DNA from 3 places in the Acidaminobacter sp. QWL-03 genome. Region 3 is predicted to be linked to each of the others. Evidence: riboswitches for the same ligand, from Rfam matches in the RefSeq annotation. Region 3 holds a riboswitch; each other region holds the start of a gene.

Region 1 (11,675 bases), 900 kb from region 3:
CCTGAGGACGCAGAGGTCCTGGCTATAGTGACGGTTCGCGAACCCCTTGAAGCTTCCACCATGAACCTGGCAGCGCCACTGGTGGTCAGCTTGACGAACAGAACCGCGGCTCAGGTCATTTTAAGTAATCCCGAATGGCCGACGCGGGTTCCGCTGAAGCTGGAGGAGGGGGTGGCTACAGTTGCTGGTCTTGGCTAGAAAAGAAGAGGAATCCCTGATCATTGACGGGAACATTGAGATTGTTGTTTTAGGTATTGAAGACGGCAAGGTCAAGCTGGGCATCAACGCTCCAAAAGAGGTTAAAATCTACAGAAAAGAAGTGCTTGATGAGGTCATGAAAGAGAATCAGTCTGCGGCTGCGGCCGCGAAGTCGCTGCTTAAAACCAGAGGATGACGTGTTGCGGAGGTGCGCCGTGGATTATAAAATTGAAAGAGTTCAACATTCCAGCCCGGCATTAAGGGTCATTCAAGAGCAAGGTCAGCGAATTCCGCTTGAAAAGCTCAAAGAAAAGATTGAGCACCATTTTGGAAAACCGCCTCAAGGAGATCAACATCAAGAAGCGAAATCACATCCCTCTGTTGCTTTGGTAGACAAGCTTATTCAAGATGTCAATGAAATGAGACAGGGGAGTACGACGCATTTCGAATTTAAAATTCACGAAAAATCCGGCGAAGTCATTGTCAAACTTATTGATGATGAGACGGACGAAGTCGTCAAAGAAATACCTTCTGAAAAAATGGTCGAACTCATGTCAAACCTGAGAGAACTCGTTGGACTGTGCGTGGATGAGAAAATTTAGAGCTTGAAATTTAGAAACGACAATTTAGTTCCAAAGAATAGTTGGTTGGAAAAGAATGAGGTGACTTATGGCCGGAATTAATTTTATAGGTTCTTACTCAGGCATGGATCAGGGCGTGATTGATAAGTTGATGGCGGTTGAGAAACGCCCGCTTATTACATTCGCATCAAAGAAATCCAGCCTGGAAGCCAAGCAAGGGGCCTGGAAAGACGTTTCCACCCGCCTCAAAAATTTGCTGGATAAAATTGCGTCCCTGTCGAAGACAGAAACACTGTATTCCAAGACGACTGCCTCATCTGATGATACTGTGGTCAGCGGCAGCGGAACCCGAGACGCTGTCAGCGGCCAGTATGAGGTCATTGTCACGCGGCTGGCAACTCAAACCAAAGTGACAGGGACAGGCACGGCGATGCCTGCGCTGGGTCTGGATGTGCCACTCAGCCTTGAAGGCAGCCTCACTCTTGGATCAGGGGAAAAGTCGGCCGTTATATCGATTGAGACCACTCAGTCCCTTCGGACTATAGTTCGCAATATTAACCTGGAAAGCGCAAAATCAGGTGTGACGGCAACCGTGGTAGATGGAAGAATGGTGTTCAAATCCAGCAGCTTTGGGGCACAGGAATTAACAGTGACCGGGTCTGATGGGACCATCCCCGCTGCCCTTGGTCTGGATGAACAAGTCGAAGTTTTAGGTAAGCAATCCATTTTTTCAGTGAACGGCATTGAAATGACCCGCGACAGCAACACGGTTTCTGACGCTGTGCTGGGTATGACACTTCAGCTGAAGCAAGAAACCGGGACGAGGCCGTCCACCATGATTACTGTCTCAGATGATACTGAAAAAACGGTTAAAGCCTTCCAGGAATTCGTCGAGCAATACAACAGCACCATGTCCTTTCTCAAATCTCAAACGGCAGCGGGCACTAGAGAGGTTGCGGGAAGTCAGGGAAAACTCTACGGTGAAAGCAGCCTTGTAAGGTTTCAGAACAGTTTGCGTCAGGGTGTAACCTCAGATCTTTCAGAGAGCAGCGCCATGTATAAAAATCTTGCAGAGATTGGCATAAAAACCATTGATAAAGAAGGGACGCTGCTTCTGGACGCTGAAAAATTGAAAGCAGCCCTGAAAGATAATCCGAATGAAGTTCAAAAGTTCCTGGCAGGAGATAGCGCACAGACCGGAATGTCCGGGAAACTTAAATCACTTATTGAGGGTTTGACAGATAAAACAAACGGCATGTTCCAGGTCAAGAGCACAAGTCTGGAACGCTCGCTCAAAGACTTAAATCGCAGAATCTCAGAATTTGAAGACAAAATGGCAAAAAGAGAAGCCTACTACGTCAACATGTTTTCCAAACTGGACGTCGCAATGCAAAAATCAGAGACGCAATCGAACTGGCTGGCGGCCCAACTAGGCGGCATGCAGTCAGGTGAATAGGGGATGTTAAACATGAGTGCATACAATACAGCCCTCAGACAGGCTAACCAAGCTTATGGCGGGGCCCAGGTCAGTACGGCGCCGCAAAAAAAACTCATCCTGATGCTCTATGACGGAGTGATTCAAAACTTGAAGGCGGCAGAAGCTGCGCTTGAAGTCAAGAACCTTCAGATCGCCCACCAAAAAATTCTCAAAGGTCAGCTGATTATTGAAGAGCTGATGGTCACCCTGAATTTCGATGAGGGAGGCGACATTGCAAAGGATTTATACAAACTGTATGAGTACTTCCGCTGGTCACTGGTGCAAGCCAATATTAAAAAAGATCCCACGGCCCTCATTGAGATTCGTCAATATTTGGAGGAACTCAGAGGAAGCTGGCAGCAAATTTAGGTGAGGAAGCGGGGCAATGCCATGGAATGTCAAAGATTGCTGAGCTATCTGTCGACGCGTTTAAGTCTGCTGGAAGCCTGGCAAAAACTTTATACGGAGTATGAGCCTGGTGATCCTGAGCTGTCAGACGTGGTCGAAGTCTGCATGGATCAGATCAAAGCGTTGGATCAAAGTGTAAACCCTGAATGGGACAATAAGGGAAAAAATGACATTTTGGACATTTCAGACTTTCAAATTGCCATTCAACAGGTGCTAGAAAAAATATACAAATTGCATCAAAATCACCAGTTAAAACTGAAAAATCATAAGGAAGCGCTGGTCCTAGAAATGAAAGGTGTCAGGAAAGCGAAAGCTTTGTCCAGTCAGATTTTGACTGCCTCTGAGGAACGGATTTCCGGACTGGATACAAAAGCCTAAGAATCCTAAAAATTATAAGTTTCTGTGAATAATTAACAAAGATGAGAAAAGTGTCGAAATATCCGATATTTTTTGAAGTTTGTTATTTTATTGTTACTTTTCATGTGTTAAGATTAATTTGTTATGTTTTTTCTCAAGATTGACAATTAACATAACAGAGTATTGCTTCAAAATTATCGCATCCAGAATCGAATGACTGAATCATTGAATTGGATTTATCAGGAATTACAGCCTCGGCTTGGCCGAACACATCAGCTATGTCACAATTCCAGAGTCTATTCAGCATTCATCTCCGAAAACTTTTCAGAAAAAGGCAAACCAGGCGAAAGCCTGGGACGCAAAAGAACGGGCCTAAGTGGACTATGTAAATCAGTTCATATGGCAGCCGAGTGCCAGTAGGGAAGTTTTTTCTATGCCATAAAAAAGAAAATATTCCCAAATTAGTGAAAATAATGTAATATAATTATGCGGAATTGTAATAAAATGTAATTTTGAACTGGCATACAAAATCCGGAAGTCAAAAAATGAGAGAGGTGGTGCTTGCGCTATGATCCAAAATGATTTAACTTATCAGGCCCTGACGAAAGCCATTGAAGGGTCACAGCGAAGACAGGAAGCCATTGCCTCGAATTTGGCCAATCTCAACACTAAAAATTACAAAGCCAGCCGGGTTTCTTTTGAAGGAGAACTTAAAAAAGCACTTGGGGAAGCTCAGAAAAACAAGAATTTCGAAAATGCCAAAATCAGAATTGGCAACATTGCGCCAAAAGTTGTAAAAGACCAGAGCAGCCGCATGAACAATGACGGAAATAATGTCGATCTGGATCAGGAAATGAGCCTGATGGCCGCGAACCAAATCCTATACCAGACTTTGATTCAGCAGCTGAATCAAAAGTATCAGACAATGAGTTATGTGATTCATGAGGGGAGAAGGTAAGCATGGGGATGTTTAACGCCATGAACATTCATACAAGCGGTTTGACGGCAGAACGCTTCCGCATGGATACCATTTCGACCAACATAGCGAATGCGGAAACCACCCGTACAGAAGAAGGTGGGCCTTACATAAGAAAGATCGCGGTATTTCAGGAACAATTGAAAACTGAAATGAACAGAGCCGGACGTCCGGAGCAGGTCAGTTCAGGCATCAAAGCGGTTGCGGTTGTAGAGTCTGACGAAGAGACGCCGCTGGTTTACAGACCGGAGCATCCTGACGCGGATGAAAATGGCTATGTACGGATGCCAAACGTCAATCTCATGACGGAGATGATCGATATGATGGTCGCCCGCCGGGCTTATGAAGCCAATCTGACGGCGCTGAATACGAGCAAGGCCATATTGGTTAAAACCCTTGAAATAGGACGTTAGTCACTCAAAAAATGCAGCAGAGGAGCAATCTGAATGGCAATTAATCCTGTACTGACTCAAATGATGCCGCTCAATAATCTCGTTTCGCAAAGTTCAGGGATCAATAGTGGGGCAGGCGAAGCCGGTACTGTCAACTTTGGTGACCTGCTTAAAACACAGCTTGAAAAAGTGGAAAACGCTCAGATCAGAGCGGATGGACTGACGCAGCAGCTCGTCAGCGGAGATTCGGTCGAGCTTCATGAAGTTTTAATTGCGACTCAGGAAGCGAAGCTGATGCTGGAAATGACCATGCAAGTGCGCAACAAGGTTGTGGAAGCTTATAAAGAAATGATGACTATGCAGTTATAAAGCTGTTATGAGGAGAAGGATCGATGGCGAAGTTGAGCACGGCCTGGATTAGGATCAGGGAACAATTTAATGCACTGAGTTTAATGTCAAAGAGATTGATGGCGGCAGCCGCGTTCTCTCTGATTTTGTTTTTTGCGCTTTATGTCCTGATCCTGGGCAAAGTCAACTATGTGGTTCTTTTCAGCGGACTTGAACTCAACAGCGCAGCGGCGATTGTCGAAGAAATGGATCGCATGGGCACTGTGAAATATAAACTGGAAGACGGCGGTACGACTATTCTGGTAGATGACAAGGTCGTCAATGACTTGAGAATTAAGCTGGCTATGAATGGGAGTTTGCCGGATACGACCATCGGCTTCGAGCTCTTTGACAATCAGGGCCTTATGGTCACAGACCAGGACCGGAAAATCATGTTTCAGCGGGCAACCCAAGGGGAACTGGAGCGTACCATTAGAGCACTGGAAGAAGTCAAATATGCCAGGGTTCACTTGAATCTGGCTGAGAGTTCCTTGTTTGAAAAAGAGATTCAGGCGTCCTCAGCCACGGTCGTGATTGAACTGCAGCCGGGTAAAGGTCTGACAACGCCGCAGGTGGAAGGCATCCTGTCGCTGGTCAGCGGCGCGGTCAAGAATCTGCCCAAGGAAAACGTCACGGTACTCGATACCAACGCCAATCTTCTGAGCGCGCCTTTTCAGGCGGATCAGGGAGATGCCGCCAATGCAACGGCGGATCAGGGCGAAATTATCGATCGTATAGAGTCAAAAATTGCCGGCAATCTGACAGAACTGCTCGAAAAAGCGCTGGGCAGGGACAAAGTCATTGTCACCGTTCTTGCGGAGGTCGATTTCGACCATGAGGAAATCAGCAAAGTGATTTACGGTGATTCACCTGTGGTGAAAAACCGACAGGAGAGCTTTAGCGGGGAAGGGATCAAATCCTTTATTTCAGAGGGTCCCATTGACAACAATACTCAGAATCTGATTATGCAGGATGACACCGGTGCCATTCAAACTTATGATGCCTACACGGAGTATGAAGTGGACAGGACGGAAATTTCGTCGATTAAGGCAGTTGGTGTACTCAGCCGGCTGAATGTCTCCGTGGTCTATGACGGCAATATGAGTCCTCAGATGAAGACCTCCATTCAGGATATGGTATCAGCGGCTGCCGGCATTGATCCGCAGCGTGGCGATCAGATCAATATTGAAGGCATGGCCTTTGATAGAAGCTATGAGACTGCGCTGGCAGAGGAGCTTGAGGAAGCGAAGCGCCTGGAGGAAGCTGCGGGGAAAATTCTCGGTATGGACAAAGCGCTTGTGATGACCCTGGTCAAAGGGCTGCTGGGTTTGGTTGCGGCAATCCTATTACTGTCAATTCTCCTTAGGAAGAAGCGTCAGAGCGACGCTTCAAAGATGACGCCGGCTTACGCGGGTGGCCCGGCACAGGGCGCTTCAAAGGGAAGTCTTCTCAACGTCACAGATGAGGCCAATGCCGTGGACGCGCCGACTCTGGATGATCTGTTTGGCGCAGTCAATAAAAAGGACTCCTCTCTTAAGCAATATGCCTCAGAGCATCCGCAGGAAATTGCGGACTTGTTAAAAGCCTGGATTAAAGAACAATAAGAATTTAAGAGGTGGAAAACAGTGGCAAAGGCCTATAAAGACAGCCAAAACGGCATAAAGAAAGCAGCGATTCTGCTCATGAGCCTCGGACAGGACGTTTCCTCCTCGGTCATTCGATATTTGCCTGAGAGCACCATTCAAAAAATCAGTCTTGAAATTGCCAATCTCGATTATGTCGAACCGGCTGTCAGCGAGCGGGTGACCCAGGAGTTTATGGAGCTGGTGACGTCGCGAAAATATGTACTTGACGGTGGCCTGGATTATGCCAGAAATCTTCTGAATAAAGCCCTAGGGACACAGAAAGCAAAAAGCATCATAGATACCTTGAGCCTGCTGTCTCAGACAGAAAGACCGTTTGCTCTGGCCAGAAAAGCTGAGCCCCATCAGTTGTCACTCCTACTGATGAATGAGCATCCCCAGACCATTGCGCTGATTCTCTGTTATCTGCAGCCGGATAAGTCCGCACAGGTGTTGTCAGAACTTCCGGAGCAAGTCCGGAGCGACGTTGCCCAGCGCATAGCGACCATACACAGCACGTCTCCTGTTGTCGTGCAAAAGATAGAGCAGGTTTTGGAAAGCAAACTGGCCAATGTTATTGATAACTCACTGGAATCCATAGGCGGCGTCAGATCCTTGGTCGACATTCTGAACGCGGTGGACAGGGGAACAGAAAAGAAGATTTTGGATGATCTGGACCTTGAAAATCCGGATTTGGCAGAGCAAGTCAGATCCAGCCTCTTTGTCTTTGAAGATATAGTTGCGCTGGATCGTGCAGCCATCCAGCGCGTCCTGAGAGAAGTCAGCACAGAGGATCTCACGCTGGCGCTCAAAGGCGCTTCAGCCAAAGTGTCCTCCATGATCTTCAACAATATTTCAAAGCGTGCGGCCGAGACTCTCAAAGACGACATAGAATTTCTTGGTCCAGTCAGGCTGTCTGCCGTTGAAGATGCTCAGAAACGCATAGTCGGGCATATCAGGCGACTCGAAGAAGCCGGCGAAATTATTTTGGGGAGGTCTGACGAGGATGCAATCATTCTCTAACATCATCAAGCAGCATCAGGTCTTGTCAGGACGCGTGGACTTTATCGCTGTCGAGCCGCAGCAGACTGAACCTGGGATAGTGCAGTGCGAGCCTCCCTCTGTGATTTCAAAGGACTTAAAGCTCAAGGAAGCTATGATCCTGGAACGGGCAAAGCGTGAAGCCGCAAAGATTAGGGATGAGGCAGTGCATTACAGAGACCAGGCACGCCTTGAAGGGTTTGAAGAAGGCTACAGGACCGGACTTGATCAGGCTATGGCTGAACGTCAGTCTGCCCTAGATCTGGCGGAGCGGCAAATGGGAGATCTTCTCGCGGCGGCATCACAGCGTCTGGAGTCTCTAACCAGGGATTATGAGGGACATCTTCTCAAGCTGTCGGTACAAGTAGCGTCTATATTCATCAAGTCCCATATGACGCCGGATCAGATGATGGCGCCCCTGAAGGAAATGCTGCATGAATTGTCACTATCAGCAAAAATTATGGTCAGGATGCACCCGGAAGATTTTCGAACATTATCCGGTGCGAGGGACCATTTTCAGGAAGCCTGCCCGGACAGTCGCCTCATAATGGTGGAAGATGCCGCGATCTGTCGCGGTATCCTGCAATGCGAGACGGATTCAAGACTCGTCGAGTTTGACCCGGGAAGGCACATAGAAGCGCTCCTGGCAGAAATGCTCAAAGTCCATCACAGACAACAGGAGCTGATCCGTCCATGATTCACTTCGAGAGGCTTCACGAGATTGTTGAAACGACGAGTCCCTACAGATACTCAGGCAAAGTGGACCAGGTGGTGGGGCTGACTATCAGGGTCAAGAGCTTATATGCCTTTATTGGTGAAATATGCAAGATTATTTTGCCCGGTGGAAGGGAAATTACGGCAGAAGTGGTTGGCTTCCAGAGCGACAATGTCATTCTGATGCCGCTGGGAGATCTCGACGGCATCATGACAGGCTGCCCGGTGATCCCTACCGGCAAGGCTTTGAGTGTTGGCGTTGGCAGCAAGATGCTGGGGCAGGTTCTGGATGGACTCGGCAATCTCCTGTCAGAGGACGCGCAGGCGCTGAGCTGCCACGAGCATGAAGCGCAGCTTTATAAAAGCCCGCCTAATCCATTGACGCGGCCGCCCATCAAAGACATCATGCACACCGGCGTCAGAGCAATAGATGCGTTCCTGACCTGCGGCCAAGGCCAGCGTATGGGTGTGTTTGCGGGCAGCGGTGTTGGAAAAAGTACGTTGCTGGGGATGATCAGCCGTTACAGCGATGCGGATGTCAATGTCATTGCCTTGATTGGGGAACGCGGCAGAGAAGTCAAAGCCTTTCTGGACAAAGATCTTGGACCAGATGGATTGAAAAAGTCCATTGTCATCTGCGCGACTTCAGACCAGCCGCCGCTCGTGCGCCTTAAAGGCGCTTTCCTGGCCACGGCAGTAGCGGAGTACTTCAGAGATCAAGGCAAAAACGTCATGCTGATGATGGATTCTGTCACTCGATTTGCCATGGCTCAGCGCGAGGTGTCCCTTGCGGCCGGTGAGGCGCCTGCGACCAAAGGCTACACCCCTTCTGTCTTTGCGCTGCTTCCCAAGCTTCTCGAACGAAGCGGAACCTCAGCTCGTGGCAGCATAACAGCTTTCTATACTGTCCTCGTTGAGGGCGATGACATGAACGAGCCTATCGCAGACGCGGTGCGCGGCATTTTGGACGGCCACATTGTCCTAAGCCGAGAGCTCGCTGCTCAGAGCCATTATCCCGCCATTGATGTGCCCCAGAGCGTCAGCCGTTTGTTCCACGACCTCCAAGGCAAATCCGAGGTGAAGCAGCTCTCATCCCTGAGACATCTCATGGGCGCTTATAAAGAGTCCGAGGATCTGATCCAAATTGGCGCTTATAAGTCAGGGTCCAGTCCGGTGGTTGACCGGGCGGTCGCGCTGAAACCGGCGCTGGACGCCTTTTTAAAGCAAGACATTGAAGAATCAAGCAGTTTTGATGAAACGCTCTCCAGGATTCAAACTTTATATCAAAAGCATTGTGGTTGAATCGGCGCTGAGGATCAGGACTTTTGATCTTAGCGGCCAAAGCACCATGGGAGGGGACAGCGGACAGTCATGAAAGCTTACAGACACAGCCTGGGAAAGGTTCTGGACCATAAGAACGAGGCCTATCAAAAACTGCAAATGGAACTGACTTTGGCGAATGAGCATGTTGAGCTCATAAAGGCAGAACGCCGGTCCAGACAGCAGCTTTATGAGCTGCACCTGAAAAAATCAGATCACGCTGAAGTTGTGACCTTGGAGGAAATAAGAATCGCCCATGCCCACTCAGAATACCTGAGAACTATGGTTCATCAGCAGTCGAAGCTCGAAGAACACGCAAACAGTGAACTTCAAAAGACTCAAAGCAGATGGATGGACGCACGACGCGAAGTTCACGTGCTGGAACGCCACCGGGAAAGAGAAGAGCAAGCATTTAATCAGGTACAGGAACGTCATACTCAACAACTGTTGGATGAAATGGCTTTGAATCAGTTTTTCAGGCGCCGTCAGACACTTTGAAGCGAAATAGTGTGTCTGACACGAAGTTACCATCAAAGCGAAACTTGGTGTCAGACACCCAGTTTCTGTCTTGCTTGAAGGGAGGTGAAAAAAATGAATGCGACTGCATTAAATCGTTCATCCGCAACACAGCAACCGGAAAAACCATCAAAGATCAGCGCTAATAAAGTACAGGGCGACGGGACAGAAAATGCCCTTTTTTCGGGGATGCTGCAGCAATGCCTCGATCAGAATCAAGCTTCGGGAAATCTTAAAGCTGCAGAAGAACCTAAAGGGTTGGCCGATGGCAGCCTGTCCGCCATTGAAGCCAAACTGTCAGCGTCAATGAACCTCGGCGCACAGTCCGGCTCACAAGTCGAAGCGTCGGCAACTCAGTCAGCTGAACTCATAGGCCAGGTTCAAAAAAATGTTGGCACTACCGCCACGCCCTCGACTGAACGAAATGCTTCAGCGCTGTCCGGTCCTGATTTAGTTTTGGAACCAACAAATCAGAATCCACCACATACAGCCGGTCAACACCAAATGATATTGAGCGCAGAACCGAAGATCGCCGGAAATGCTTCAGTCAAAGTCAATCAAGCAGAGATGACAACCGCGTCCCTGGGTGTCTCAGGACATCCTCATAGCGCAGAGGATGGCGCACTGACGGAAGTGTTTAAAACAATGGAAGGCCTGTCTGAAGGGACAGTACAGGATTCAAGCCTCTTATCAAAATTGTCGAAGTCTCAAGAACTTGTCAGTCAATCGCGACTTTCCACTGTGATGGAATCCCGACAAAATGAAAACGCAGCCTTAAATCCTGCGCCGAATGCTATTGAAAGCACCGACACTCCAAAGGATCAAATGAATCCTGAACACCGCTCTGAGGCCGCTGCAGCTGACTTTACAACGGTGGAGGGGCTTAAAAGTCAGAAAGCGACACCTTCGAAACAATCCTCTGACAGTTTCCGGAGTGTTTCTGATGGTGTTGGCGGTCAGCCGCAGCAGATCAGCTCTTTGGATGACGCGTCCTTTAACACGCAAATTCCCAAAGCAGCAACGATTAGGGAGCTCCCCGCCATTTTGACTCAGCAGGCACAGCTTTTGAGAGCCGGCGAAACGAAAACCCTCAGAATGATGCTGAATCCAGAGCACCTCGGTGCCCTTGAGATTGAACTCAGTCTAAAAAACGGCGTTTTATCAGGAATCGTCAGCGTGGAGACAGAGCTGGCTCACGACCTCATTCAAAAGCATCTGCCACAATTGCTGTCGACGTTCGACAGCAGGCAAATAGCTTCAGGAAGTTTTGAAATGCACTATCGTGGCGAGCACAGTGGATTTTCAGAGTCATCAGGAAATGAGGCTCAGCCTGACCGACACAGACAGTCCGGGTCAGCCGAACGCTCTGACGCGGAACAAGGTCTAGTGATTTCACAGGAAATTGCAATACAAAAGGTTAACCCAAAGCGGATTGATCTACTGGCATAAGATTCCAAACAGAAATGGCGAATTTAAAAAGGTGGTGGACTGGTGGAAATCAATCGCTTTAATATTTTTCAAAACGTTGCATCTGCAAAAACACAAGGACAGACACAAGGTGTATCGGATTCCAATGGTTTTATTGGAAAATATGACTTTTTCAACATCCTAGCGGCTCAGCTGAAGTACCAGGATCCCATGGCCGGCGGCGACAACAGCGAATATATAGCTCAAATGTCCCAGTTT
Region 2 (11,675 bases), 1.7 Mb from region 3:
TTGTCTGACAGATTTTTGTAAAACTGATAAGTCACATAGTTATCTTCAAAGGCCAATTTTTGGATGCCAGCTTCCTTCAAAACGGCTTCAAGGGGCCGCTCTGCATTGTGGAGCTGGACTTCAAAGTCAGGGCATTGCGCTTTGGCTTGCTCTGTATATCTGAAATCCGTGATGAACCACTGGGTCTTCGGAAGAATTAGAACGTATCCGCTGGTGCCGGTAAACCCTGAAAAATAGCGGCGGTTTTCAGGCTTAAAAGACAGGAGTGCATCTGCGTTCAGAGTTTCCAAAAGCTTTCGCGTGCTGTTTAAAAGAAGATTAGACAAGGACATCACCTGCTTTGTGAGATTTTTGTTTTTCGACAGAGTTGTCGTTTGTTTTAATGCCATCCCTATCATATCACATTTTTTATATGGGTAGTATAGTTTGGTGACGCGGACAGGATTTGAATTGGTGACGCGGACAAAAATTGATTTAGTGACGCGGACAGGTTTTGAATTGGTGCCAGACACTCACTACAATTCAGACACAATTCATAAGTTACGTCCGTCCCAATGGTTCAAAAAAACATGCCGATGGTCTGGAAATGACCATCGGCATCAGAAGCTTTGCTCTCTCAAAAATCACTCCACTGTCAAATCAAACACAATCTCGCTGACGTCATAACTGGTTTGATCCGGATCATAATCCTCAATCCGGACAATCAGCGGGTCCCCAACCTTCAAGGCACTGACCATCTCGCTCATCTCACCCAATCTCAATTTTCTCGATTCCTTGAGCGGATCACTGATCCCGGAAATGTTGCTGTTATCATACCTGATAATGTGGTCCGCTTTGACAGACTTAATGAAATAACGCTCGCTCGCCATGGGAGAAATTTCAAAGATGGTCTCCCCTTGGCCCTGCTCAATGGACACAATCTGACCGACATAATAAACACGCTGACTGTTCAGCAGAAAAAAATTCATCACCAAAAACAGCAAATTCGCAATCAGCATAGCAAAGAGCAGAAATTTTCTTTTTTTCATGAGACAATCCCTTTCTTAGTGCTGCAGATTTTTAAACGTGCAGTTGCTGCCTTTCACCAATTACATCCCGTAAATACCCAATACACTGAGGAATCCCCCAAAAACAAAAAGACTGCCGATGATCAAAGCATCCGCAGTCTTATAACATTCAGCTCAAGATCAAAACAACAGACTCCGGTGATACAGCACCACTGACGAATACGCCACGAACGGCACCCAGGCCAGCGTCACCAAGGACCGCCCAATCTTATGACGCAGCTGCCACAGGAGCAGCAGCAAAAGCGGCACGAGAAGCAGCTTCACCAGCGGAAATTCGAAAGTCCCCACCATGGGCGCCAAAAACGGATTGGCCTCCTTGAAACCCCGTTCCAGCGCTTCAAGAGTCATCAGGTAGTCCACCTTATTAAACGCCGCAATCCCAATCAACTGCAGCCACAGTAAACGCTCCATAGATTTTGGCATAACCTCATCCCCAAACTTGAAATGATCAGCCGGTTACGCCACTGGATCCCTGCAGCCAAAGCGTCCAAATGCAGCTGCAGCTCAACTCCTCTGAAGGCCTATTGATACCCGGAATCACAGTGTTGGAATCTGTTCATTGAGAATGAATATCATTAAATAACCCTTAAAAACCTGCCGATGGTCACTTCACTCACCATCGGCAGCATTTTTTTATCTTTATTTATATCGAATCGCGTTATCGCTCCCGGCGGTACTGACTTCAAGATTCTGGATGAGCACATCCGTGGAAGTCTCATAATCCTGATCCCTGTACACGCCCTCGAGGGTGACCGTCAGTATAAAATTCCCGCCGCTGGCACTGAGGGTAAACACCGGACCGCTGCTAAACAACAGCCCCTGCAGCCGCTCTGAGGCGCCGGCACTGGATTTGAATTTGAGGGCATTGCCCTCAGCGTAAATATATTTGTACCCGTCCGTTACCGTGGACGGCACTTCGCTGACGGGAATCACCTGAAATTCGCTCGCGTAGCGAACCTCATTCTTGACGGTTTCCATCACGATCCGAATGTCCGACTGGATGTTGAACTGCGCGCTGCCCGTTCCAAAGGACCGGTATCCGAAGAATAAAAACGAAAAACAGACCGTCAGGACGATTCCCAGGATGCCCATGGCCACCAGCAGCTCAATCAGGGTCAGACCTGCGGTGTTTTTGACAGACGGTGTGACAGGCGGGGTCAATTGGCGCAGCCGCTGACCTACTATATCGTTTTTTTCAACAGGCGGGGTCAGACCTGCATTACTAAAACCCGCACCATTTCTTTTATTGTCCATCCCTTGCTGCCTCCTTCCCGCTTCTGATTTTTGGCTGAACCTCACCTGCAAGACCTAAGTCGTCGGATCCGCCAGAATATAAGGCGATCCCGCGCTCCCCGTCCCCGAGGTAATCATCAGGTCCGGATTCAATGAGGTACCCAGCTTTAGTCCTCTGACAGCATTTTTGGAGTTCACTTCATCGAAGCTGCCGTTACTTTTGATATAAACGACAATCGGCTTACTTTCCTTATCATCATCCCGCTTCGTCTTGGTCCAGTAATCAATGCCGCTCATGGATCGCAGCGCGTCTGTCCAGACGCCGCCCTCCAGCTCGCCTTTGCTCGGCATAGCGTTGTCGTAGCTCCAAGACTGGCCCATCAGAGGCGCGCTCAGAGACATCACCCGGCCGTTTTCTCCGGTCAGTTTGATGTAATCTACGCCGCCATAGCGCACATACTGCCCGCCTTTGACATAGGCCAGCGTCACCTTGTTTACAATGCGCACGAGGCAGGTTCTCGTATCTGAGCCGTTTGTCGCTGTGATCGTCGCGGTGCCAACGCTGTTTCCCGTGATGCGCCCCGTGGTATCAACCGAGGCCACCGACGGCAAGCTGGAGGTCCAGGTAACCGGCTTATTCGCCTCCAGCTGATAATAAGTCCCGACCATGATCTCCAGCTCATTGGCATAGATCTCAAGGGTCAGACCTGCAGAATTGGTATGGGTGTTCGAAAACACGGAGCCCACAGGGACAAAGCTCTTGAGACTCACGATCTTCCCGTTTTCGTAAGTCGACTGCTCCGTCACGAGCGCACCGCTGACCGTCACGGTCCGACCGCCTATTGCGAGGCTGAAGATGTCTGTGGTGGCGGTGGTGCCGCTGGCAATGGCCGCTTCCACCTTTTTTTCCGTGCTGTAAATGGCATCCGACCGCCTCCCCGCAGAAAAGATATGGGCATACGTCGAAGAAAAAACCGTCAAAAACGAAACTGCCATGATGCCGATGATTGCCAGAGCCACAATCATCTCTATTAAAGTAAACCCCTGGGTGTTTTTCAATCTGTTTTTCTTTCTATTCATTTCCCTGATCATCCCATCCTCCCCTTTCGCCTTAGTCCGACCATGGGCCGGCCTTAAAGCCCAGAGGTGGCAAACTGATGTCCAGCGGATTGATCAGCGCCGCCTTATCCTTGTCGTAGTAAACCTCCGCGTTGGAGGCGACCTTAACCGTGTCGGAAATAATCGCGCCGGTATACACCAGGTTGGCGGTGACGTCGATCACCGCATGGATGCCCATTATATAGCCGTTAAAGATCGAATTCCCAGTCTTGAGCTCAATATAGCCCTTGGATCCGCTCGGGTTGTCTGTGGCATTGTAATCCCCAATATAGACAATCAGACTTTCCGGCGTATTGTCATTGAACCCTCTGAACCGCACCTCGTCCCGAACGTAAAGCAGCAGCCGGCCACTGCCGATGATCCTGAAAGTGCCATCGACCACCATATTGCTGACGACCAGTTTTTTGACGCCATTGGGGTCAGACCCGGTATCAATGACAAGGGTCCCGCGGCTCTTAATAGAGATGTTGTCGTATTCCAAAGCCAGCTGTTCCTCCGTCATGGTGAGTGTATCGTTGTTCTCCACTGACAGATCCCCAGGGATCATGGGCACATCCGGCACCAAAGGATCCGCCGGCGGCGTGTCAGGAAATTCATTTTCCGGATACTCCAGCTCCCCCTCACGGACTATGCCGTCAATGACCTCGGTATTGTTGCCCATGAAGATGGTCTCTCCATACTGGACGTCGCCGCCATAGACCTTGGCGCCGCTCCACAGCGTCAGGCTTCGGTGGGCGTAAATCGCATTGTCAAACAGGCCCCGCTGCTCCACCAGCAGGCTGACCTTCTGGCTGACGTTCCTGTAAGTTCCGACAGAGCTCAGTCTGAGGTGGTGAGTATTCTCCGCAGCGGTGCTCAGTGTGTAGCTGCCCCCGAGAAAGTCGCTTTCCGAAGCGGTGACCCCGCCCTTGAGAACGGTGACATAATCATTAAGCTGCTGATCTGTCAATCCGCCCGGATTTTTGATGATATAGGTTGCGAGGGCATCCACACTGGAGTGGGCTATGTAATAAGCCTGCGCCTTGTTGTGCTGATGACTGACAAATTTCGTTTCGCTGAGCGAAATGCTGAGCATGGCCACGCCCAGGACGGACAGCACCGCGAACACCATGATGGCGGTGACCAGTGCGCTGCCTTTTTGACCTGATAGCTTAGAGTGCATAAATTCACCTCGTGTGAAATTTTATCGCTGCAAAGTTCGATTAAATTTGCTGCTGAGACAATAGAGGTCAAAAATAATACTGGAAAAAGCCGCTGAACTTCGCAGACCCTGCGCGCCTTCTTATTGCAAGAAAAAAAGTGGTCTGAGACCACCTTAATCATAACATAATAAAGTTGTAAGTCATCAAAAAATGAAGCAAAATTGTGCAAATTTCGATTATATTCGACAAAGCATTTCAAATAAACCAAACCAAGGCGTGAATTATTGCTGGCACGACTCTCACAATTTCTCTCTTCTCTTTTTGCGCCGATGCTCTCTCCACCCACCATGGAAACTGGGTGTCTGACACCCAGTTACACGCAACATTCACCCCTGAATATGCTATACTGACTCTAAGCCATAACAAGCCTGAACCAGCCCCTTTGAACCCATTAAATCCAACCCAGCCGCCAACTCCATACGACATTTTCAGGAGCACATCATGCCGCGAGAACCCCTCTGGACCCGAAACTTCATCACCATTTCCATAGTCTTTTTTCTGGTCGCCCTGGTCTTCTACCTTCTCATGGTGACCATGGCCTCTTACGCCGCCACTGACTTCAATGTCAGCGAAAGCATGGCGGGCCTCGTCACGGGCATTTTCATCATAGGCGCCCTGACCGGCAGGATCTTCACCAGCAAACTCATGTCACAAATTGGCAGCAGACGCACCTTGCTGATGGGCCTTGCCCTTTTCACCATGGGTTCAGGACTTTATTTCTTCGCAGTTAATATCCCGCTGCTGCTCGTCATTCGCTTTTTCCACGGCATGTCTACAGGAGTCACACTCAACGCCTCCGCGACCCTGGTCGCCCTTATGATCCCCTTCGCCAGACGCGCCGAAGGCATTGGTTACTTCAGCACGGCCTCCGTCCTCTCGACGGCCCTCGGGCCGTTTCTCGGCATCTTTCTGCTGGAAAAAGCCGGCCTCCATTTCATATTTGGCTTCTGCTTCGCCCTCAGCCTCATCAGCTTCACCTTATCCCTCAGGCTCAGCGCGCCCGCAGCGGACACCGCTTCCAGTTCAACCCGAAGAGGCTTCAGACTCTCCGACACCTTTGAAATCACGGCGCTCCCCATCTCAATAATCATTATGTTGCTTGGCTTCTCCTATTCCAGCATCTTGTCCTTTATTACCCTCTACGCCAAAGCCGTGGACCTCGTCTGGGCCGCCAGCTTTTATTTCGTCGTGTACGCCATCACCATCATCCTCACCCGGCCCTTCACCGGCCGTCTAAGGGACCAGAGAGGCGCCAACCGGGTCGCTTACCCCACCCTCCTGGCTTATCTCGCCGGCATGGTCCTGCTGAGCCAGTCCCGCCATGGAATCACACTCCTCCTCGCCGCCGCCATTATAGGTCTTGGATACGGCAACTTCAATTCCGTCGCCCAAACCCTCTCCATCAGCAGAGTTCCAATCGCACGCATCTCCGTTGCCACGACCACGTATTTCATTTTCCTGGAGCTGGGCCTCGGCCTCGGTCCATACCTCCTCGGCACTCTGATCTCGCTGACCGGTTACCGCGTCATGTATCTGAGCATGTCAGGCGTCATTGTGGCTGCGGCGGTGCTCTATCATCTGTTTTACGGAAGGCATGAGCAGCGGCGAAAATAAGTTGGTTCGGCAGAGGTCATTATAGTAAATCCAAAAAACCAAAAACGTCTGCCGATGGTCACTTAACCCACCATCAGCAGACGTTTTATATTCGGTTCCAGTCAAGTTTATCTAATCCTCATTCTTAATCACAAAAAACAACGGCTCCTTTTGAATAATCTCAAGACTCGTCTCAAACATCACATTGCCGGTGTCGAGTTCTTCAATTGTTAAATGTAATTCAAAGGATTCCGTCTTAATGTCATGATCAGGATCCACCGTCCAGATAATTTTGTGTTCATTCATCATCACGTCGCTACCCAGAACCTCAATGCGTCCCATCCCAATGGTGCTGTTTTGCCACTTGAGGAAAGTACCCTCTTCTGCGATCCAGTGGTAAATGTAATTTTTATTACTAAGTTCCCGGTTAAAGACCGCAATCAGCGGAATTCCAGGCGTTGAGGACATATAGGGTGAATATTCAATGAGTTCCGATTTGATAGTCAGTCTATTTTCAGTCGCGGAACAACTTTGGAGGGGTAGAACCATGCATATTATTAAGAAAATTGTTTTGAAAGTGATAATGTTCTTTTTTGTCACCTTGTCCAACTCCCTCTCAATTATAAAGCCAACTTCATTCTGCGCTAATGATGTTCAATAAAATAAATTCATTTAATTTAACATAATCTACATAGAAGAAAAGTTCATATTGACCAAGTTCATTAAATCTCGCTTCTATGCGATAGTGTCCCAAAAATGTAGATCCAGAATCATAAGTCTCCACAGGTCTAGCTGCTAAAATTTCGCCTTTCGAGATTTTAAAATCTTTAGCTTGGAGATTTTCAATAGGCACACCCAGCGAATTGACAATAATAACTTCGAATTCAAAGGGTACACCAGCTGTAATCACAGAATTATATGGCATATCTATAATAGAACTTAACTCTGCCGATGGTAGACTCAAATCCGGACAAACAACTATTATCCGGTCTCTAACTAATGTTTTATTAGCGAATAATTGCAATTCATAACACCCTGGTTTTTCAAAACTAGCTGTTATGAGATAGTAAGAGGAGAAATAGTCTGGATTATATTCAATAACTTGTAATACATCACCTGCTGTTAGTACAAAATCATCAGCTGTCAAATTTTGAATTGCTTGACCTTCAGAATTCTTAATTTCGGCTCGTAGTACAAAAATATTAGATAACGGCTCTGGGACATAAGGAAGTACATTTGTACTCTCCTGAACGACCATGCAATACAATGGATTAGGAATGGACTTATCAACGACTGTTAATACTATAGCGTCATTTATCAATACTCGGCTAACATAAACTTGGAACAACTGCATGCCTGGCTCAGTTATTCTCACGTTTATGTAATAGTGTCCATCTAAATTTGGCTGACTTATAGATAATATTTCTCCAGCAGTGATATAAAAATCATCTGGTTCTAGATTTGTAACAGCGTTCAGGTCAGAATTTTTAAGGATGATTCTCAATTCGAAGATTTCATCCAGAACAATTGGTTTGTTGACATCATTCGCAAATAGAATCTGACAATTTAATGGGTTAGGGATCCCATCCACATCTGATGGATCGAATGCAGTTATGCTATTTAGTTTAGTGTCAATCCCAATAATACCGTTTTAGATTTCGTCCAGTCCTAAGAAAGTTTTGTCAAACTTATTCTCAATATTTATACCTATATTGTTTATTGATGACTTTAGTCCATTAAGCTCGGAATTAATCAGACTGAAGTCGCTGGAATATCCACTCAGTTTTGTATCAATTATTGAAAGGTTGGATGCAAGTTCAATTAACTTATTGTAAATATCATCAAGCGTATAAGAATCTCCAGTCACAGGCTTAGCTGAGTATCCAACCCCTGTCAGCACTATCAATGAAAATGTCACTAATAACGTTGCTATAAAATAACGTCTTTTCTTTTTCATTCTGCATCCTCCTCGTATAATGATGTTTAAGTTAATCATTGTAAAGTTATCGGTTCGAGTAGCTTGTTTACTGTGCGATCAAGGTTAACTTGTATCATATTTATACCACTTTGTTTACATAACATTCTGTCTGATTTTGTCGAAAGTAACAGTTATTGCTCATTGGCCCTCATTATCAGATTTCCTAATTCCAATTGAATCTACAATTCATTTGAATTTCAGATAATTAAAAGATCCGACAGCTCTAACTGACAAAAAAACAGCCTCGAGTTTAACTTAATTGCTCGAGACTGTTTTATCTAAAATTATTCACTTTATATTACTTACTGCCATCAATAATCCCCTTGCAGCATCATAGCCTCCGCTACCCTTAAAAAGCTTACAATATTCGCGCCAGCCACAAGATCATGGCCAAAGCCGTACTTTCTGGAAGCAGCCAGGCAATCCTTGTAAATGTTGTTCATGATCACCTTCAGGATCGCGTCCACTTCCTCAAAGGTCATACTCTGTCGTATGGAATTCTGGGTCATTTCCACCGCAGAAATCGCCACACCGCCTGCATTGCTGGCCTTCGCCGGCGTCAGCAGGACGCCCTCGTCCATCAGGAATTTCATGGCATCATAAGTTGACGGCATATTGGCGCCCTCACAGACGGCCAAGACCCCATTGGTCACCAGCTTCTCCGCGCTTGCCAGATCAATATCATTCTGCGTCGCACACGGAAACGCAATGTCACACTTGAGATTCCAGATTGTCCTGAGACCTTCGACGAACTCTGCCTTTGGATGATCCGCCAAGTATTCCTTGATCCGCCCGTGGCGGACTTCCTTCAGCTCAATCATGGCAGGAACGTCAATGCCCTCCGGATCGTAGACATAGCCGCTGGAATCGCTCATTGCCAGCACCTTGATGCCAAACTCGGTCGCTTTCACCGCCGTATACAAAGCCACGTTGCCAGAGCCGGAAATGACCGCCGTTTTGCCCGCCAGCTCAATATTGTTCTCCTCAAACATGGCCTTTGTGAAATACAGAAGCCCGAATCCCGTCGCTTCCTTTCGGCCATGGGAACCGCCATAAATAATGTGTTTCCCGGTCAGGACGCCGCTCTCATGTGCCCCGGTGAGTCGCCGGTACTGGCCAAACAGATACCCAATTTCCCTTGAGCCCACACCTATGTCCCCGGCAGGCACGTCGATATCCGGCCCAATATGTCTGTAGAGCTCGCTCATAAAGCTCTGGCAAAAGCGCATGATCTCCGCGTCGCTCTTACCTTTCGGATCAAAATCCGAGCCGCCCTTGGCACCGCCTAATGGCCGTCCTGTCAGGGCATTCTTGAAGGTCTGTTCAAAACCCAGGAATTTCAGGATACTGAGATTAACAGTCGGATGGAACCTTAATCCGCCTTTGTACGGCCCTCTGGCCCCATTGAATTGAATTCGGAAGCCTCTGTTGACAATGAGTTCCCCTTTGTCGTTGACCCACGGCACCCTGAAAATGATGGTCCTCTCAGGTTCTGCCATCCGCTCAAGGATATTGGCTTTTTCAAACTCCGGGTGTTGCTTGATGACAGGCGCCAAAGAGGTAAAGACTTCTTCAACGGCCTGGATAAATTCCGGTTCGTTTGCGTTTCTGGCTTTGATGTTTTCAATGGCTTTTTCCAGATACATCATAGCAATCCCTCCTAAACGGATATTCATACATCGACAAACCAATTGATTGCGCTGGTTAAATTAAAATGGTTGGCCATGAAAATATTGGAATTGGTTAATTTAATGCTTAACAATGTTTCGCTATAAAGTGATTTTCAAGCATCTTATTGAGGGTTTTTACCCGTGACATAAATAATTATTCATATATTTGTAACTAAGGTTTTTCAGGAGTTTTGAATTTGACTCCCGGAAAAGGAAAAGCTGCCGATGGTCATGTTCATCCATCCGCAGCCTTATCTTCATTTTCCTGTACCTGGCAGCACCTTAGTCAGCCACTCTGATTTGAATTTCAGTCAAAAATTCCTCTTGCTGAACAGTATAACGATTGTCAATATGGTACAGCTCAAATGGGTCGCCCAGCACGTCACTCCCCCGCGTCTTCGCGAAATTCAAGATCTTCCGGATCTGATCCGAACTTTGCGCATACGTTCCGCGGTAATAGACGCTGAGATATCGTCCTGCCGGAAGCAAAAAATCGAAGTTGTCAGTTTCATTTTCCAAAATAATAAATACGGAATTAAACACCCCGTTGATGCCCTTATAAAAGTCTTCCATGGATGGCACAGCTCCAATAGTCAAGTTGCCCAGCTCACGAAGCGTGGGTTCATGCTTCATGTGGAGTTTGTTGATGGCAAAATCAGTTTCCTCATCTCTGGTAATCTCAGCGTTGAGTCGCAGGCAGAATCTGTCTGAGTAAGTTCTGACGACATATTCTCCAACCTTTGCTGAAGACAAAACGTTTAACATTTCTACGCGGGAGTGAAGAGCTGCTTTGGCAGCCCGAAGGGTTTCCATTTGTATTTCAATAAGTGCCTGTTCTGCCTGAATCAACGCCATAGAATTTGAGATACATTGATCATCCAAATAGGCCTTGATCTGCTTAAAAGAAAAATCGAGACTTCGGAGGTCCCGAATGATATTCAATTTAAAGATTTCTTTTAAGCTGTAAAGACGGTAGCCATTGCTATCCCGCTTAGGATCCAAGATCCCTAGCTTTTCATAATATCTCAGTGAATCAACGCCAATCCTGTAGAGCTTTGAAATCTCATTAATCTTATAATAATCTTTCAATGGCTGGATCACCTCTTTTTTAAAACTTGAGAACTTTACTTGACCCTAGTATTATACCAGGGTTTACACTTAGGATGTGATACAAATTGTTTTTGTCAAAAAGAGAGGTTAACCTAAATGACAACGCTTCATAACAAATCTTACTCAGTTAATAAATCATACGGCAACTTATTCACCCCGAGGAAACTGTTGGTCATTATAATGGGGACGGCGTTGCTGTCCTTTGGTTTGTATAACGTCCATCGGCAGGCTTCACTGACTGAAGGTGGCGTGCTGGGGTTGATTTTGCTGCTTGACCACTGGTTTGGATTCACACCTGCCCTTGTGTCTCCCGTGCTCGACGCTTTGTGCTACGCCTTGGCGTTTAAACCCCTGGGCAAAGACTTCCTCAAGATATCAGCGGTTTCGACGGTCAGCCTTGGAGCATTCTTTTTTTTGTGGACGCAGTTTCCGCCGCTGCTGCCGAACCTCACGGTAATGCCTCTGCTGGCGTCGATGCTTGGAGGCATCTTTGTCGGGGTCGGTGCGGGTCTGGTGATTCGCCAGGGCGGCACCACAGGCGGGGATGACGCTTTGGCGCTGGCACTCTCAAAGCTCACAGGCTGCCGCATTTCCCTCGCTTACCTGGCGACAGATTTGACAGTGCTGCTGCTTTCACTGACCTATATTCCGTTTGAACGTATTGGTTTTTCAATAGTGACGGTTGTGATCTCATCTTTGCTGA
Region 3 (5,880 bases):
ACTGGCGGTGACGGCATACGACTTTGAAGGTACTTTTGATATTACGGCAGGTCAGAATATGGTGATCGGTGAAGCCACCGTGATGATCGATGGCGACCAGTTAACCATCGACGTGAACCTGGATGATGGCCAAAAAGCCAGCGAGTTCCATCTGGACATTTTCGATACCCTGCCAGACTCACGTCCAACACCTGGCCAGGCTGAACACAAAGGAAGCTTTAATCCAGCAAAAGAAGATTTTGACATCGGTCCAATAACCCTTGACCTCGATGATCTCAACCCAGGCCAGTGTCAGGATCTCTATCTCATCCTTCACCTGGCTGTCGGCGGAGAAACCGCTTATGCCGGCACGGTTATTGACTCTGAAGAGAGCAGCGGCGCATGGTTCGGCTACATCCACATTCAAATCTGCGAGCCTGACGAACCAGACCCTGAATTCGGCAGCCTGACTATCTTTAAATTTCACGACATGAACGAGAACGGCGAATTTGACGAGGACGACGAGCATGCCCTCTCCGGCATCGAGTTCGAAATCTATAACGAAGACGACGAGGCACTCGAAGACTCCCCATTCACTACGGATGACGACGGCCTGATCGAGCTCACCAACCTCCCGGTTGGCGAGTACACCATTAAAGAACTGTCCGACTACCAAATCACAGGACAAGTCTTTACCGATGGTCTCCTCTCCATCTCCATCAACAAAGACCAAACCACCCGAGTCGAAATTGGCAACATTATCCCGGATGACACCTTCGACGTTAGAATCGTTAAATTCGAAGACCTCAACCGAGACGGCAAAATGAACGGCAACGACGATTTCCTCGAAGACATTCACTTCATGCTCTTCGAAGATCCTGAAGACGAAAACCCTCTCCAGCACGGTTACACGGATGAGGACGGCGAACTTCTCTTCAGCGGTCTCGAAGCTGGCACCTACTATTTAAAAGAGCACAGCAGCGCGAAAATCACGACACCAGGCTTCGACGATGACGGTTTCATGATGATCGAGGTCGGCGGCGAAGATTTTGAAAATCCGCTTGAAATTGGAATTGGGAACTACTTTAGTGAAGAGGAAGAAGAGTTTGGCGCTATCACCATCTGGAAATTTGTCGATGTAGACAAAGACGGCATTTGGGATAACGGTGAACCTGCCCTTGAAGATATTGAATTCAAACTTTTCATGGAACATGACATGCCATCCACCAGTGAATCAGCCATTTCTCTGATGGAAGTCGCAAGCGGCGAAACAGATGAAGACGGCAAACTGGTCTTCAACAACCTCGAATTTGGCCACTATGTCCTCGAAGAACACAGCACCTTTGAAATCACCGCACCTGAGGATCTCAAAGATGGCAAGATGGACATTCACCTCCATGAAGAGCATACCACTCAAGTGGTTTATGTCGGCAACTTCATTCCTGACGAACCAGAGCCAGAACCTGGTACCATCATCGTCCACAAATTCAACGACACTGACCGCGATGGCGTGAAAGACGAGAACGAATCATGGCTCTCCGACGTCAGTTTTGAACTCTTCAAATCCATGAATGACGATGACCCAATCGCCACCGGAACCACCAACAGCAGCGGCATGATCACCTTCAGCGGCCTCGAGCCTGGCGATTATTTCCTCGATGAGCTCGGTTCCAGAATCATCACCACTTCCGTCAACAGCCAGGGCTTCATTGAAGTCATGGATCTGGACGAAGAAGAAACCCTGCACGTCTACGTTGGCAACTACAGGCAGTCCCCACCGCCGCCACCTCGCGACGATGACGACGATGATGACGATGACCCAGTTGAGTTCGGCACCCTCCGCATCCAGAAGTTCCTGGACTCAGATGAGGATGGTATCTTTGACGCCGACGAATTCGAAATGGTTGGCATTACCTTTGAACTCTATGACGACGAGAAAGATGAAGTCATCAGCACCAAGATGACCGACTCCGAAGGCGTCATCACCTTCCCGAACCTCGAATTCGGCGAGTACTACCTGCGAGAAGTCAGCGACTTCCGAATCACTACCGAAGGCTTTGATGCCGATGGTTTCAGCAGCGAACCAATCGAAATAGATTCCGATGATGTCCTCATCATCACAGTTGGAAACATCAGAGACGTTCTAGAAGTACCCGTCGTTGTTGAACTTCCAGCAGAAATAGAAATTGTGGAAGAGCCTATCCCACTGGCACTCCCAGATACCGGCGAAGTCGGAGCTGAATCCTATTATATTCTCGGCAGTTTGATCATGATTGCTGGGATGTTCCTAAAACGTTTGAGATAACCCCTCTCGCCTCTCTTTGCAGCCAGGCTGCCTCCCGGCGGCCTGGCCTCTTTTTGTATTCAATGCAGGCCCCCGGCGTCCGCTGACGCCAGGGGCCTTTATTTGGAAGCAATGGGTAACTTACACGGGTTGAGAATGGTTTTCACAAGCTTCGGCCCCAAAATTGAAAGTTGTCCGCGCGGCCTGAAGCCTATTGCCCCTGAGTTGAAGTTGGTGACGCGGACTGTAATATTCTCAATGGCACTAAGTTCAAAGATGGACCACACCCTCAAGTGATCAGCCTTACTACATAGTTATTGCAGATCTGTAGCACTTTCAGAGCGTTGATAATACTGGATTTTTGTTAAACTATTGATTATTATATGTCGTTTTTGGGTAACATAATACTGACAGATCATCAATACATACTGAACCAAATCACATACAAGGGCAAACCTGCCGAAAGGCAGGGGCACAAAGCCCTGGGCCTAAAGCAATACCATGGTCGTCCGGCTGCTATGTACAACGTGTTGTTGTCGTGGCAGCTTTTTTATTTGCCGCGAGTCGATAAATAGATATAAAAGGAGGCGGGTTAAAACCGAAGGCGAAAGAAAAGCGAGAGGCAGTTAATTGGGACCATATTTAATTTCTGTTTTATACCTCAAAGGAGGCGAGACTATGCGCACCACATTGAAAACCGGCATCAGTCTGCTGCTGATCCTGATATTAATTTTAGGAATGTCAGTACCGGTGCTGGCACAAACGTCTTATATTGTAACTGAAATTTTTGGCAATGATCCTAATATGGGTGACATGTGCAAAGGATACAAAATTGATAATGTAAACAATATCAAAATGGGTGAGCTTTTTACCCTGAACGAAGATGACTACCATTTCACTATTACCAAGAAATTAATTGACGGAATAGAATATTTTGATTGGACCTCAAATGTTCCTATCACTCACATCTTCGTTAAAGGTGGTCCATATGGCAATCTTTTCACCTATGATCACCCAGTAATGAGTGGAACAAATTTATATCCTCCATTAAATAAAGCTGGTCAAGAACCTCAAATTAGCCATATCACATTCTATGTCTGCGATGAGGAGGATGACCCTTCCATCGACATCGAAAAATACGTCTCTGTCGATGGCGGCGAAACTTGGCATGATGCCGACAGCCCTACCGGCCCAACCGCTTCTTATCCTGGATCTGTCAAATTCAAAGTCGTTGTCACCAACACCGGCAACGTCGCTCTCACTGACATCGTAGTCACGGATTCAGATTTCACCTTCACCGGTGTTGCTTCTTCACTCGCAGCAGGCGCTGTAGATACCAGCGATATCCTGACTGTTCCATCTATTCTTGGGCAGCACAGTAATACCGCTACTGTCAATGCGGAACACGAAGAAGAAGCTATCACACCAGACTCCGATATGGCGCACTACATCACTTATGAAACCCACAGACCATCCATCGACATCGAAAAATACGTCTCTGTCGATGGCGGCGAAACTTGGCATGATGCCGACAGCCCTACCGGCCCAACCGCTTCTTATCCTGGATCTGTCAAATTCAAAGTCGTTGTCACCAACACCGGCAACGTCGCTCTCACTGACATCGTAGTCACGGATTCAGATTTCACCTTCACCGGTGTTGCTTCTTCACTCGCAGCAGGCGCTGTAGATACCAGCGATATCCTGACTGTTCCATCTATTCTTGGGCAGCACAGTAATACCGCTACTGTCAATGCGGAACACGAAGAAGAAGCTATCACACCAGACTCCGATATGGCGCACTACATCACTTATGAAACCCATCGACCTTCCATCGACATCGAAAAATATGTCTCTGTCGATGGCGGCGAAACTTGGCATGATGCCGACAACCCTACCGGACCAACCGCTTCTTATCCTGGATCTGTCAAATTCAAAGTCGTTGTCACCAACACCGGCAACGTCGCTCTCACTGACATCGTCGTCACGGATTCAGATTTCACCTTCACCGGTGTTGCTTCTTCACTCGCAGCAGGCGCTGTAGATACCAGCGATATCCTGACTGTTCCATCTATTCTTGGGCAGCACAGTAATACCGCTACTGTCAATGCGGAACACGAAGAAGAAGCTATCACACCTGACTCCGATATGGCGCACTACATCACTTATGAAACCCACAGACCATCCATCGACATCGAAAAATACGTCTCTGTCGATGGCGGCGAAACTTGGCATGATGCCGACAACCCTACCGGACCAACCATTCGCCTTCCAGGCACTGTCAGATTCAAAGTCATAGTTACAAACACTGGCAATGTTGACCTCACGAACATTGTCGTCACGGACCCCGACTTTGAATTCACAGGCATTGTGACTTCCCTTGAAGCTGGCGACCAAGACGAAAGCAATGTCATCGCAGTCCCTGCCGAAAGGTATCAACACAGCAACACAGCCACAGTTAACGCGAAGTACAATGAAATGGCCGTCACCCCAGACTCCGACATGGCACACTACTATGGCGATTATGAGCGCCGCGACGACAACGACCCAGACATCTCCATCAAAAAATATGTTTCTGTCGATGGCGGCGAAACCTGGGATGATGCAGAAAACGCCCCAGGCCCTCGTGCTTCCTACCCTGGCACCGTCCAATTCAAAGTTGTCGTTAAAAACACTGGCGACTATCGCTTGACCGACATCGAAGTCAACGATACCGACTTCGACTTCACTGGCGTCGCATCCAGCTTGAATGTTGGCGATTCCGACACCAGCGACATCATCACTGTCTCATCAATCGATGGTCAGCACAGCAATACAGCCGATGTCGAAGGCTTCTACGGGTCACAAAAAGTCACCGACTCCGACATGGCCCACTACTTCACCAAAGATGACGACAATGAAAACGGTAAAATTAAAATCCATAAATTCATGGATGAAAACGAAAATGGCACGCAAGATGTTGGTGAGTTCCATATGCAAAACGTCACTTTCGAGCTCTACAATGCAAATAAATCCGAAATGCTCAGCAGCAAACAAACCGACAACGAAGGCAACCTCACCTTCAGCAACCTTGCATTTGGCACTTACTACCTGAAAGAAATGAGCGAATACGACATCACCACGAGCGGCTTTGATGCCGATGGTTTCATGCAAATCACCGTAAACTCCGAAGCTACCATCACCATGATCGTCGGCAATGACATTGACAGAGAACTTGAGTCAGACAATATTGTCATCGAAGAGCCAGTCCCACTCGCACTCCCTCAAACTGGCGAATTACCACCAACCTCATTCTATATTCTCGGTGCGCTTTTAATGCTCGCCGGGATGTTCCTTAAACGCTTCGAATAAATACTCGCCTCTCTTTAACCAGGTCACCTTATCCGTGGCCTGGTCTTTTTGCGCGTAAGGCTAACAGACGTGCATAAATAAATATGCCCCTGTGCGTCAGAGAGCTTGCTCTCTGACGCACAGGGGCATATTTATTTATATAGGGCGCAGCCCGCGACCAGAGCGCAGCATAGCGGGGCAATAGGCGCCAGCCGCTCTGGGGCACGTCTGTAAGCTTGAGGTCGAACTTTCGCAATAGGGCGCAGCCCTAACCGAAGCGCAGCCTTTAA

What was found. A riboswitch is a leader RNA that binds a small molecule or an ion and turns the genes downstream of it on or off. The one in region 3 is predicted to bind cyclic di-GMP.
Region 1: it holds a riboswitch for cyclic di-GMP, as region 3 does, so the genes downstream of both, flgB (flagellar basal body rod protein FlgB) here and AC4PHM_RS12020 (SdrD B-like domain-containing protein) in region 3, are expected to answer to the same signal.
Region 2: it holds a riboswitch for cyclic di-GMP, as region 3 does, so the genes downstream of both, AC4PHM_RS04010 (DUF5658 family protein) here and AC4PHM_RS12020 (SdrD B-like domain-containing protein) in region 3, are expected to answer to the same signal.

What each region holds. Positions count from the first base shown of each region.
Region 1 is NZ_CM178752.1:1,656,473-1,668,147, reverse strand. Features, by position in the region: gene fliW (flagellar assembly protein FliW) at 1-198, shown strand, start outside; gene csrA (carbon storage regulator CsrA) at 182-394, shown strand; gene AC4PHM_RS07675 (flagellar protein FlaG) at 414-800, shown strand; gene fliD (flagellar filament capping protein FliD) at 868-2,235, shown strand; gene fliS (flagellar export chaperone FliS) at 2,248-2,625, shown strand; gene AC4PHM_RS07660 (hypothetical protein) at 2,647-3,042, shown strand; cyclic di-GMP riboswitch class I at 3,345-3,439, shown strand; gene flgB (flagellar basal body rod protein FlgB) at 3,590-3,979, shown strand; gene flgC (flagellar basal body rod protein FlgC) at 3,982-4,410, shown strand; gene fliE (flagellar hook-basal body complex protein FliE) at 4,444-4,758, shown strand; gene fliF (flagellar basal-body MS-ring/collar protein FliF) at 4,782-6,380, shown strand; gene fliG (flagellar motor switch protein FliG) at 6,402-7,421, shown strand; gene AC4PHM_RS07630 (FliH/SctL family protein) at 7,405-8,136, shown strand; gene fliI (flagellar protein export ATPase FliI) at 8,133-9,455, shown strand; gene AC4PHM_RS07620 (flagellar FliJ family protein) at 9,525-9,971, shown strand; gene AC4PHM_RS07615 (flagellar hook-length control protein FliK) at 10,065-11,438, shown strand; gene AC4PHM_RS07610 (flagellar hook assembly protein FlgD) at 11,481-11,675, shown strand, end outside.
Region 2 is NZ_CM178752.1:891,221-902,895, forward strand. Features, by position in the region: gene AC4PHM_RS04000 (aminopeptidase P family protein) at 1-326, opposite strand, end outside; gene AC4PHM_RS04005 (hypothetical protein) at 624-1,028, opposite strand; gene AC4PHM_RS04010 (DUF5658 family protein) at 1,188-1,490, opposite strand; cyclic di-GMP riboswitch class II at 1,509-1,591, opposite strand; gene AC4PHM_RS04015 (PilW family protein) at 1,707-2,321, opposite strand; gene AC4PHM_RS04020 (Ig-like domain-containing protein) at 2,376-3,392, opposite strand; gene AC4PHM_RS04025 (PilX N-terminal domain-containing pilus assembly protein) at 3,412-4,581, opposite strand; gene AC4PHM_RS04030 (MFS transporter) at 5,063-6,235, shown strand; gene AC4PHM_RS04035 (hypothetical protein) at 6,347-6,814, opposite strand; gene AC4PHM_RS04040 (hypothetical protein) at 6,849-7,718, opposite strand; gene AC4PHM_RS04045 (hypothetical protein) at 7,866-8,171, opposite strand; gene gdhA (NADP-specific glutamate dehydrogenase) at 8,504-9,841, opposite strand; gene AC4PHM_RS04055 (MerR family transcriptional regulator) at 10,145-10,951, opposite strand; gene AC4PHM_RS04060 (YitT family protein) at 11,141-11,675, shown strand, end outside.
Region 3 is NZ_CM178752.1:2,560,027-2,565,906, forward strand. Features, by position in the region: gene AC4PHM_RS12015 (SpaA isopeptide-forming pilin-related protein) at 1-2,284, shown strand, start outside; cyclic di-GMP riboswitch class I at 2,703-2,784, shown strand; gene AC4PHM_RS12020 (SdrD B-like domain-containing protein) at 2,942-5,611, shown strand.